One region of the Streptacidiphilus sp. PB12-B1b genome, then DNA from elsewhere that is predicted to be linked to it. Evidence: predicted binding sites of a transcription regulator. Region 1 holds the regulator's gene; each other region holds the start of a gene.
What was found. The regulator HrcA, encoded in region 1, represses chaperone genes, less so after heat shock. The targets are predictions, from matches to a motif close to TTNGCACTCNGNNNNNCNGAGTGCNAA.
Positions count from the first base shown of each region.

Region 1 (3,178 bases):
TCGAGTAGACGACGGCGCTGACGCCGATCACCACCAGCGCGGCGATGGCGGTGTTGTCGTTCTGGTTGTCGCGCCGGTCGAAGCCGCCGAACAGGCCGAACTGGACGCCGACCCGGGTGATGATCCCGGCCAGCACGCCGAGGAACCCGGCGATGGTCATCACCATGACGTCCTTGTGGGCCACGTGCGACAGCTCGTGCGCCAGCACGCCCTCCAGCTCCTCCGGCTCCAGCCGGCGCAGCAGCCCGGTGGTGACGCACACCACAGCGTTCTTCTCGTTGCGGCCGGTCGCAAACGCGTTCGGTACGTCACTCTGTGCGACGGCGACCCGGGGCTTCTCCATGTTCGCCAGCGCGCACAGCCGGTCCACGGCCCCGTGCAGGCCCGGGTACTCCTCCGGCGTCACCTCGCGCGCACCCATACTGAAGGCGGCGATCTTGTCGCTGAACCAGAACTGGGCGATGAACAGCCCGCCGGCCACGATGGCGATGATCGGCCAGGCGCCCTTGAGCAGCACCAGCAGCGCGCCGACGAAGACGACGTAGAGCAGACCGATCATGAACATCGTCAGCAGCATGCGGTTGGTCAAGCCGCGGTCCGGCGCAAAGCGTGTCCTGGCCATGGCCCCTCCTCAAAGTGTGCCTTCTCCTGCAATTCTGCCCTGTCGGGTCTACCCACAAGTACGTCCGGGGCGGCCCGGCCGTTCCGGTAGCGCACCCTTCCGCCTTACACTGGCCGGACGGGTGCTGGCACTCGTTCACCAAGAGTGCCAGAACCGACCGAACGTCAGGAGGTGCGTGCCCCGTGCATGAGGAGCGCAAGCTCGACGACCGCAAGCTCGCGGTGCTGCGTGCCATCGTGCAGGACTACGTGGGCACCGAGGAGCCCGTCGGGTCCAAGGCCCTGGTGGAGCGCCACAATCTCGGCGTGTCCCCGGCCACGGTGCGTAACGACATGGCCGCACTGGAGGACGAGGGCTACATCCACCAGCCGCACACCAGTGCGGGCCGGGTGCCCACCGACAAGGGCTACCGGCTCTTCGTCGACCGCCTGACCGAGGTCAAGCCGCTGTCCGGCGCGGAGCGCCGCGCCATCACCAGCTTCCTCGACCACGCCCTGGACCTGGACGACGTGGTGGCCCGCACGGTCCGGCTGCTGGCGCAGCTGACCCGGCAGGTCGCCGTGGTCCAGTACCCCTCGCTGTCGCGCTCCTCGGTGCGGCACGTGGAGCTGGTCGCGCTCACCCCCACCCGGGTGATGCTGGTGCTGATCACCGACACCGGGCGGGTCGAGCAGCGGCTCATCGACTGCCCGACGCCGGTGGGCGAGACCGTCCTGGCGGACCTGCGCGCCCGGCTCAACAGCAAGGCCGGCGGGCAGCGCTTCGCCGAGGTGCCGCTGCTGCTGCAGGACCTTCCGGAGAGCTTCGAGCGCGAGGACCGGCAGTCGGTCACGGCCGTGCTCAGCACCCTCTTCGAGGCCCTGGCGGAGGAGACCGAGGAGCGCATCGTCCTCGGCGGCACCGCCAACCTCACCCGGTTCCCGCACGACTTCCCGCTCACCATCGCCCCCGTCCTGGAGGCGCTGGAGGAGCAGGTGATCCTGCTGAAGCTCCTCGGGGAGACGGCCGACGCGGGCATGATGGTTCGGATCGGCCGGGAGAACGCCTACGAAGGGCTGAATTCCACGTCGGTCGTGTCGGTGGGCTACGGTTCGGGCGACGAGACCGTCGCCAAGCTGGGCGTGGTCGGGCCGACGCGTATGGACTACCCGGGCACCATGGGCGCCGTCCGGGCGGTGGCACGATATGTCGGCCAGATCCTGGCGGCGTCCTAGCCTCCTTGCCTGAGCTGGATACTGGAACGTCGGCGCGAACGGAAACAAGCGGAGCATTTTGGTGGCCACGGACTACTACGCGGTACTCGGCGTCCGGCGTGACGCGGGTCAGGACGAGATCAAGAAGGCGTTTCGCCGCCTGGCGCGCGAACTCCATCCGGATGTCAACCCCGACCCGAAGACCCAGGAGCGGTTCAAGGAGATCAACGCCGCCTACGAGGTCCTCTCGGACCCCAACAAGCGGCAGGTCTACGACCTGGGCGGCGACCCGCTCTCCGCCAACGGCGGCGGCGCGGGCCCAGGCGGCTTCGGCGCGGGCGCGGGCTTCGGTTTCAGCGACATCATGGACGCCTTCTTCGGCGGCGCGGCCGGCGGCCAGCGCGGTCCGCGCTCGCGGACCAGGCGCGGCCAGGACGCGATGATCCGCATCGACATCGACCTCGAAGAGGCCGCGTTCGGCACCACCAAGGACATCCAGGTCGACACCGCCGTCGTCTGCACCACCTGCAACGGCGAGGGCGCGGCCCCCGGGACCTCCGCGCAGACCTGTGACATGTGCCGCGGCCGCGGCGAGGTGTCCCAGGTCACCCGGTCCTTCCTGGGCCAGGTCATGACCTCCCGCCCGTGCCCGCAGTGCCAGGGCTTCGGCACGGTCGTGCCCACCCCCTGCCCGGAGTGCGCCGGCGACGGCCGGGTCCGCGCCCGGCGCACCCTGACTGTGAAGATCCCGGCCGGCGTCGACAACGGCACCCGGATCCAGCTGGCGGGCGAGGGCGAGGTCGGCCCCGGCGGCGGCCCCGCCGGCGACCTGTACGTCGAGATCAGCGAGAACGCCCACTCGACCTTCCAGCGCCGCGGCGACGACCTGCACTGCACGGTCACGCTGCCGATGACGGCCGCCGCGCTCGGCACCAAGGTGCCGCTGGAGACCCTGGACGGGACCGTCGAGATCGACGTCCGCCCGGGCACCCAGTCCGGGCAGTCCATCCCGCTGCACGGCCGCGGCATCACCCACCTGCGCGGCGGCGGCCGGGGCGACCTCATAGTGCACGTCGAGGTGCAGACCCCCAGCAAGCTCGACCCGGACCAGGAGGAGCTGCTGCGCCGGCTCGCCAAGCTGCGCGGCGAGGAGCGCCCCTCGGGCACCTTCGCGCCGGGCCAGCAGGGCCTGTTCTCGCGGCTCAAGGACGCCTTCAACGGCCGCTAGCCGCACCGGCGGCCCCGCGGACAGCAGGGAGAAGAACCCGTGACAGCCCCCGTGTTCCTGGTGGACACCGAGCGGCTCGCGCCCGTCGGCGCGGTCGTCCGCCTGGACGGGCCCGAGGGTCGGCACGCCGTCGCG
Region 1 is NZ_CP048405.1:1,623,492-1,626,669, forward strand. It holds gene htpX (zinc metalloprotease HtpX) at 1-622, opposite strand, end outside; gene hrcA (heat-inducible transcriptional repressor HrcA) at 805-1,836, shown strand; gene dnaJ (molecular chaperone DnaJ) at 1,898-3,043, shown strand; gene GXW83_RS07410 (16S rRNA (uracil(1498)-N(3))-methyltransferase) at 3,083-3,178, shown strand, end outside.

Region 2 (3,178 bases), 5.5 Mb from region 1:
GGCGCCCAGGTTGGTGAAGCCCCAGGAGACGGTCTGGTTGTGGCCGATCACCACGCCCGGCACGGCCGGGAAGCTGAAGCCGGTGACGTCGAACGGGCAGGCCGAGTTCACCGTGTCGCAGTGCAGGCCGATCTGCTCCCAGACCGACGGCAGCCCGGGGGTCAGGTGCGGGTCGTCGGCGAGCAGCGGCTTGCCGGAGGTGGTGTACCTACCGGAGACCACCCACGAGTTGGAGCCGATGCCCTGGCCGGGCTCGCCCAGCATGGACGGGACGCTGTCGAGGTTGGCGGCCAGCTGCGTCGCCGCGCCGCTGAGGCCCTGCACCGCACCGGCGTTGGCGCTGCTGTTGCTGCCGGTGGTCGAGGTCTTCGTGCCGGTTTTGGTGGCGCCCTTGGTGGTCGTGGTCGTCGTGGTCGCGGCGTCGTCGGTCGCGGTCGTGGACGAGCCGGTGCCCGCCCCGCTGTTCGCCCCGCTGTTCGCCCCGGTGCCGTCGGCCGGGTGGTAGACGGCCTTGCTGAGGTCCCCGGAGTCGGAGACGGTGCCGGTGGCCACGATGGTGCCGTTGGCGGCCGGGTACGCCGGGTAGAGCTGGGCGATCTGCGCGGGCGTGAGGTTCTGCGACAGCAGCGAACGGTCGATCTCCTGCTGCATGTTGCCGCTGAGGTCCCAGGCCATGCCCTTCAGCCAGGTCAGCGAGTCCACCGGCGTCCAGGGGGCGGGCGTGTAGCCGCTGTGGCTGGCCCCGAGCATGGCGTACTCCACCGAGGCCCCGGCGCCGCCCGGGTGCTGCTTCAACCAGGCGTTGACGCCGGCCGAGAAGTCCTGCAGGTAGGACTTGGTGGCCTGGTCGAGCTGGGTGGCGTACTCGTTCTGGGCCACGCCGGTCCAGTCCATGGTCTGGATGAAGGCGTCGCTCTGGACGTTGGCGTTGTCCTTGCCCGCGCCGAACATCGAGGCCAGCGTGCCCTCGGTGATGTGCCGGTCGACGTCCATCTGCCAGAAGCGGTCCTGGGCCTGGACGTAGCCCTGCGCGGTGAAGAGGTCCGCGGCGCTGTTCGCGTAGATCTGCGGGATGCCCTGATTGTCCCTGACCACGCTGACCTGGCCCTGCAGGCCCGCGAGTTGAAGCGTTCCGGTGGTCTGCGGGAAGGAGGCGCGGACCGTGCGAACGCCGTACCAGCCTCCGCCGACGGCGCCCGCCACCACCAGGATCACCAGCAGGATCACCAGCAACCGGAAACGGCGGAATTTCTTGGTGCGGGGCATCAGGGTCCTTGTGAGGCAGGGGCTCGTCCGCCGCCGTGCAGTGCGGCGGGGCCGACGCTAACACCTGAAGCCCGGACGCTGCGGACTGGTCCCCGGCTTGGGCGGCTTCTGCGGGGCTCTTTCCGGGCATCTCCGGGGCATCTTCCGGGCATTTCCGCGGGATCTGCGGAGCATCTCCGGGGCGGTGGCCGAGCACCCTCCGAGCTGGTGACGGCGCTGCGATGACCCTCTGCGGGACGGTCGTCACCGATCGTGCGGTCCGGATCGGGCACGGGAGCCGCAGCTCACACCCGCCACAGTGGACTATCGCCCAGGAATGCCGCATCATGGATCGTCGTTAGCACTCATCAGGCGAGAGTGCCAGGAGGAATACCAGTGCCGACCTACCAGTACCAGTGCACCGAGTGTGGCAGCGGCCTTGAGGCGGTCCAGAAGTTCACGGACGACGCCCTGACGGTCTGCCCCGAGTGCAGCGGCAGGCTGCGCAAGATCTACTCCGCGGTGGGTGTGGTCTTCAAGGGCAGCGGCTTCTACCGCACGGACAGCCGCTCGTCGTCGAGCAGCACCGTGGGCGCGTCCAAGCCTGCTGCGGCGTCCGCGCCGTCGGGTGACTCCTCCTCGTCGTCCTCGACGTCCGCTGCTGCGGCGTCGTCGTCCTCGTCGAGCAGCTCGTCGGCGGGCAGCAGCTCGTCGCCCGCCGCCTGAGGCGGAATGACCCGCACAGCAACGTCGGCCCTGTCGCCGAGCCCCGGCGGTCCTGCGTCCAGCAGTGACCGCCGGGGCTTTGGCGCGCCCTGAGGGCGGGTGCGGGCTGGTGGTGGCTCACCCGTGTGGGTGACGGGGTTTTCCACAGCCCCGGGTTTGTCCACAGATCACGGTCGGACGGGCCGGGGCGACGCGGGGATCGGCGATCGTTGAGGGGCAAGCAGGTCCCGAACAGCCTCGCAAAGGCGGTGGTTCCGCATGTCCCTCATGATCAACGACCCCTCCCGTTCCGACGCCCCCTGCAGCGCCTCCGGGGGCGCCGACCGCGGGCCCGAGCCCGGCACCGACGCCTGGGCGCAGACCTGGGCCGATGCCTGGGCCGACATGCGGGCCGAGATCCAGGCGGAGGCGGAGGCCCAGGCAGATGCCCGGGCGGATGTCCGGGCGGATGTCCGGGCGGATGTCCGGGCAGAGGCGCAGTCCGAGGAGCGGGCGGACGCTTGGGCGGAGGACGGGCCGCAGGCCCTGCCCGCGCCGCAGCCGACGGTGCGGACCGAGCCGCTGTTCGGCGGCGGTCCGGTGGCGGACGGTGGCGCGGCGGGCGGCCCCGAAACGGTCAGTCCCGACCCGCGTGGCCCGGGGGCCGGTGATCCGGTGGCGGGTGGCCCGGCGGTGCCGCCGACGCGCCGGATCGCCCTGTTCGCGCCGATCCGGGCCGGGGGCGGTCGGCATCGGCTCCCGGCGGCCGTGCGCCGAAGGCCCGGGCCGGTCGCGGCCGGGCTGATGGTGGCGGTGACGGCGCTCGCGGTGGGCTCGCTGCGCGGCCCGCAGCGGCCGGCGGTCGAGGGCGTCGCGGGCCAGCACGCCGATGCCCGGCCGACGCTGCACGTCAGCGGGGGCACGGCCGGTCCGGGCGGCCGCTCGTCCAGGTGAAGCGCGTCTCCGGAAGATCCGCGATCTGCCGACCCGTCAGGGCCGAGGCGGGGCGGTCATGGCGAAGGGCCGGGACACCGGCCCCGGCCCTTCCGCGTCACCCGGTCGCCACCGTCACGGTCGCGCCGACTCATCCGCCGTACAACTCAGCTGCCGTGGAACTCAGCCGCCGTGGTGCGGCGGCGTCTCGCGGCGGTACCACGCCTCGTCCCGCTCGGACTCGCCGCCGCCGGATCCGGCACCGCTGCCCCAGCCGGAGTCGGTGTCGTCCCGG
Region 2 is NZ_CP048405.1:7,113,871-7,117,048, forward strand. It holds gene GXW83_RS30950 (penicillin acylase family protein) at 1-1,266, opposite strand, end outside; gene GXW83_RS30955 (FmdB family zinc ribbon protein) at 1,642-1,971, shown strand; gene GXW83_RS30960 (hypothetical protein) at 2,230-2,904, shown strand; gene GXW83_RS30965 (hypothetical protein) at 3,067-3,178, opposite strand, start outside.
Region 2: a site for HrcA is predicted at 1,604-1,630, ahead of GXW83_RS30955 (FmdB family zinc ribbon protein). Genes of this name have one in related genera too.

Region 3 (3,178 bases), 930 kb from region 1:
GTTCGGGGCCGCCCCGGGCCGTCCGTGGCCGGCGGGGCCGGGGGTGCGGGAATGCAATGCCGGGCCTGCGGGTGGCTTTCCGGACCGGTGGTTTTACGCCGCGACGAATACCGAGCGCAACCGAATCGCGTCGCAATCGCTCCCGGCGCCGGTGGATTCCGGGGCCGAATCCGGGCCGAATGCGGGGATTCCGGCACCGCGCCCGACGGCTTCCGCGGCGGCGTCCGAAGCAGCGCGCCCGGGGCTGTCCGCAGTGGCCGGGAAAGCGTCCGCGCAGAGGTAGAGTGGCCTCTGGTAGCTGCTTCGGAGTCGGAGCGGATCCACGTGTTCCGGCTGCCCGTGCGGGTCGGAGCCCTCGGTCGCCGCCCCGGTCCGGTACCGCCGGTGCCCGCTTCAAACCCTCTTTCGCGCCTGTCACCCGCAGTGCCCGCCGCCCGCCCTGACCCCCGTGCCCCGATGGTTGAGATTCGGCCAGCCGCCCGGCGGAGCGCCCGCGTCAGAATTTACGCGACGATTTGTCTCAGTGGTCCGCTATGTCCGGGCCGAATTGCGTTGTTTTGTTCGCGTTAATCCGCTCTTGCCCCTTGACGCGCCCCAAGAATTGCCTCCCTTTTGCCCTGTTGCAGAGGGCATCGGAGTGGATACATTCAGCGTCGGTTGGAGCGCCGCGCACCGCGTGGCGGCTCGGCCCGGTCCGCGGAGTGCGGACCGTGAAAGGGCCAGTAATAGGGGAGTTTGGAATGGCTCAGGGCACCGTCAAGTGGTTCAACGCGGAGAAGGGGTACGGCTTCATCGCGGTCGACGGTGGTGCGGACGTGTTCGTCCACTACAGCGCGATCCAGATGGACGGGTACCGGTCGCTCGAAGAGGGCCAGCGAGTCGAGTTCGAGATCTCGCAGGGTCAGAAGGGTCCGCAGGCGGACATGGTCCGCGTGGTGTGACCTGTCGGGTGATCGCTGACAGGACATGACCGGCCGAGCCTCGTTCCGGACGGAGCAGTGACGCAGGTCTTTCACCAGGCCCGTACCCCCCAGGGGTACGGGCCTGGCGTCCGTTGTGGCCGGGTTCCCACCTCATCTGCTTGCGCCCACCCGTCGCCCGACCACCGCCCCTCCAACGTGGCCCTTCGGGCCGCTTGCACTCTAGGGGGTCGAGTGCTAATCATTGGCGTTAGCACTCTGAGGTAGAGAGTGACAACGGGCCGGGTAGGTGAGGCCCCGGGCGCGGCGGGAAGGAACCGTCGTCGGCCGGGTCCGTCCGTCGCGGGCGCCAGCGCGGTCCACACGCAGCCACCCTGTCCGGGAGGACCACTTCCATGGCCAAGATCATTGCGTTCGACGAGGAAGCTCGTCGCGGCCTTGAGCGCGGGATGAACCAGCTCGCCGACGCTGTCAAGGTCACGCTCGGCCCCAAGGGCCGCAACGTCGTCCTTGAGAAGAAGTGGGGCGCCCCCACGATCACCAACGACGGTGTCTCCATCGCCAAGGAGATCGAGCTCGAGGACCCGTACGAGAAGATCGGTGCCGAGCTCGTCAAGGAGGTCGCCAAGAAGACCGACGACGTCGCGGGCGACGGCACCACCACCGCCACCGTCCTGGCCCAGGCGCTCGTGCGCGAGGGCCTGCGCAACGTCGCCGCCGGCGCCAACCCGATGGCCCTCAAGCGCGGCATCGAGAAGGCCGTCGAGGCCGTCTCCGCCCAGCTCCTGGAGCTGGCCAAGGACGTGGAGACCAAGGAGCAGATCGCCTCCACCGCCTCCATCTCCGCCGCCGACCCGCAGATCGGCGAGCTCATCGCCGAGGCGATGGACAAGGTCGGCAAGGAAGGCGTCATCACCGTCGAGGAGTCGCAGACCTTCGGTCTGGAGCTCGAGCTCACCGAGGGCATGCGCTTCGACAAGGGCTTCATCTCGGCGTACTTCGCCACCGACCTGGAGCGTATGGAGACGTCCTTCGACGACCCGTACATCCTGATCGCCAACTCCAAGATCGGCGGGGTCAAGGACCTGCTCCCGATCCTGGAGAAGGTCATGCAGTCCGGCAAGCCGCTGCTGATCATCGCCGAGGACGTCGAGGGCGAGGCCCTGTCGACCCTGGTCGTCAACAAGATCCGCGGCACCTTCAAGTCCGTCGCCGTCAAGGCCCCGGGCTTCGGCGACCGCCGCAAGGCCATGCTCGGCGACATCGCCATCCTCACCGGCGGCACGGTCATCTCCGAGGAGGTCGGCCTCAAGCTGGAGAACGCCGGTCTGGAGCTGCTGGGCCGCGCCCGCAAGGTCGTCATCACCAAGGACGAGACCACCATCGTCGACGGTGCGGGCGAGAGCGACCAGGTCGCCGGGCGCGTCAACCAGATCCGCGCCGAGATCGACAACAGCGACTCCGACTACGACCGCGAGAAGCTCCAGGAGCGCCTGGCGAAGCTCGCGGGCGGCGTGGCCGTGATCAAGGCCGGCGCTGCGACCGAGGTCGAGCTCAAGGAGCGCAAGCACCGCATCGAGGACGCCGTCCGCAACGCGAAGGCCGCCGTCGAGGAGGGCATCGTCGCCGGTGGTGGCGTTGCGCTGCTGCAGGCCGGGGTCATCTTCGACAAGCTGGAGCTGGAGGGCGACGAGGCCACCGGCGCCAACATCGTCAAGGTCGCCCTTGAGGCCCCGATCAAGCAGATCGCCTTCAACGCCGGCCTCGAGGGCGGCGTCGTGGTGGAGAAGGTGCGCAACCTTCCGGCCGGCCACGGCCTGAACGCTGCCACCGGCGAGTACGTCGACCTGGTCGCCGCGGGCATCATCGACCCGGCCAAGGTCACCCGCTCCGCCCTGCAGAACGCGGCCTCCATCGCCGCGCTGTTCCTCACCACCGAGGCCGTCATCGCCGACAAGCCGGAGAAGGCCGCGGCCCCGGCCGGCGGCGGCATGCCCGGCGGCGACATGGACTTCTGATCCGCCCGCCGGCCGCGAGGCCGGCCCGGATCAGCAGGGCCTGACGCACCTGCGCGAGGCGGTTCCCCCGACAGCAGTCCGCTGCCGGAGGAGCCGCCTCGCGGCGTTCCACCGCCGCGGGTTCGGGACGCCGCGGGTTTGGGACAATGGGCGGATGGACGCCGACCGACTCGAAGCCGTACTGCACGCCGCCCGCGCCGGGGTACTGCACGACCTGCACTCCCGGGACGTCGCCGACGC
Region 3 is NZ_CP048405.1:693,225-696,402, forward strand. It holds gene GXW83_RS03275 (cold-shock protein) at 741-941, shown strand; gene groL (chaperonin GroEL) at 1,316-2,938, shown strand; gene GXW83_RS03285 (hypothetical protein) at 3,093-3,178, shown strand, end outside.
Region 3: a site for HrcA is predicted at 1,135-1,161, ahead of groL (chaperonin GroEL). Genes of this name have one in related genera too.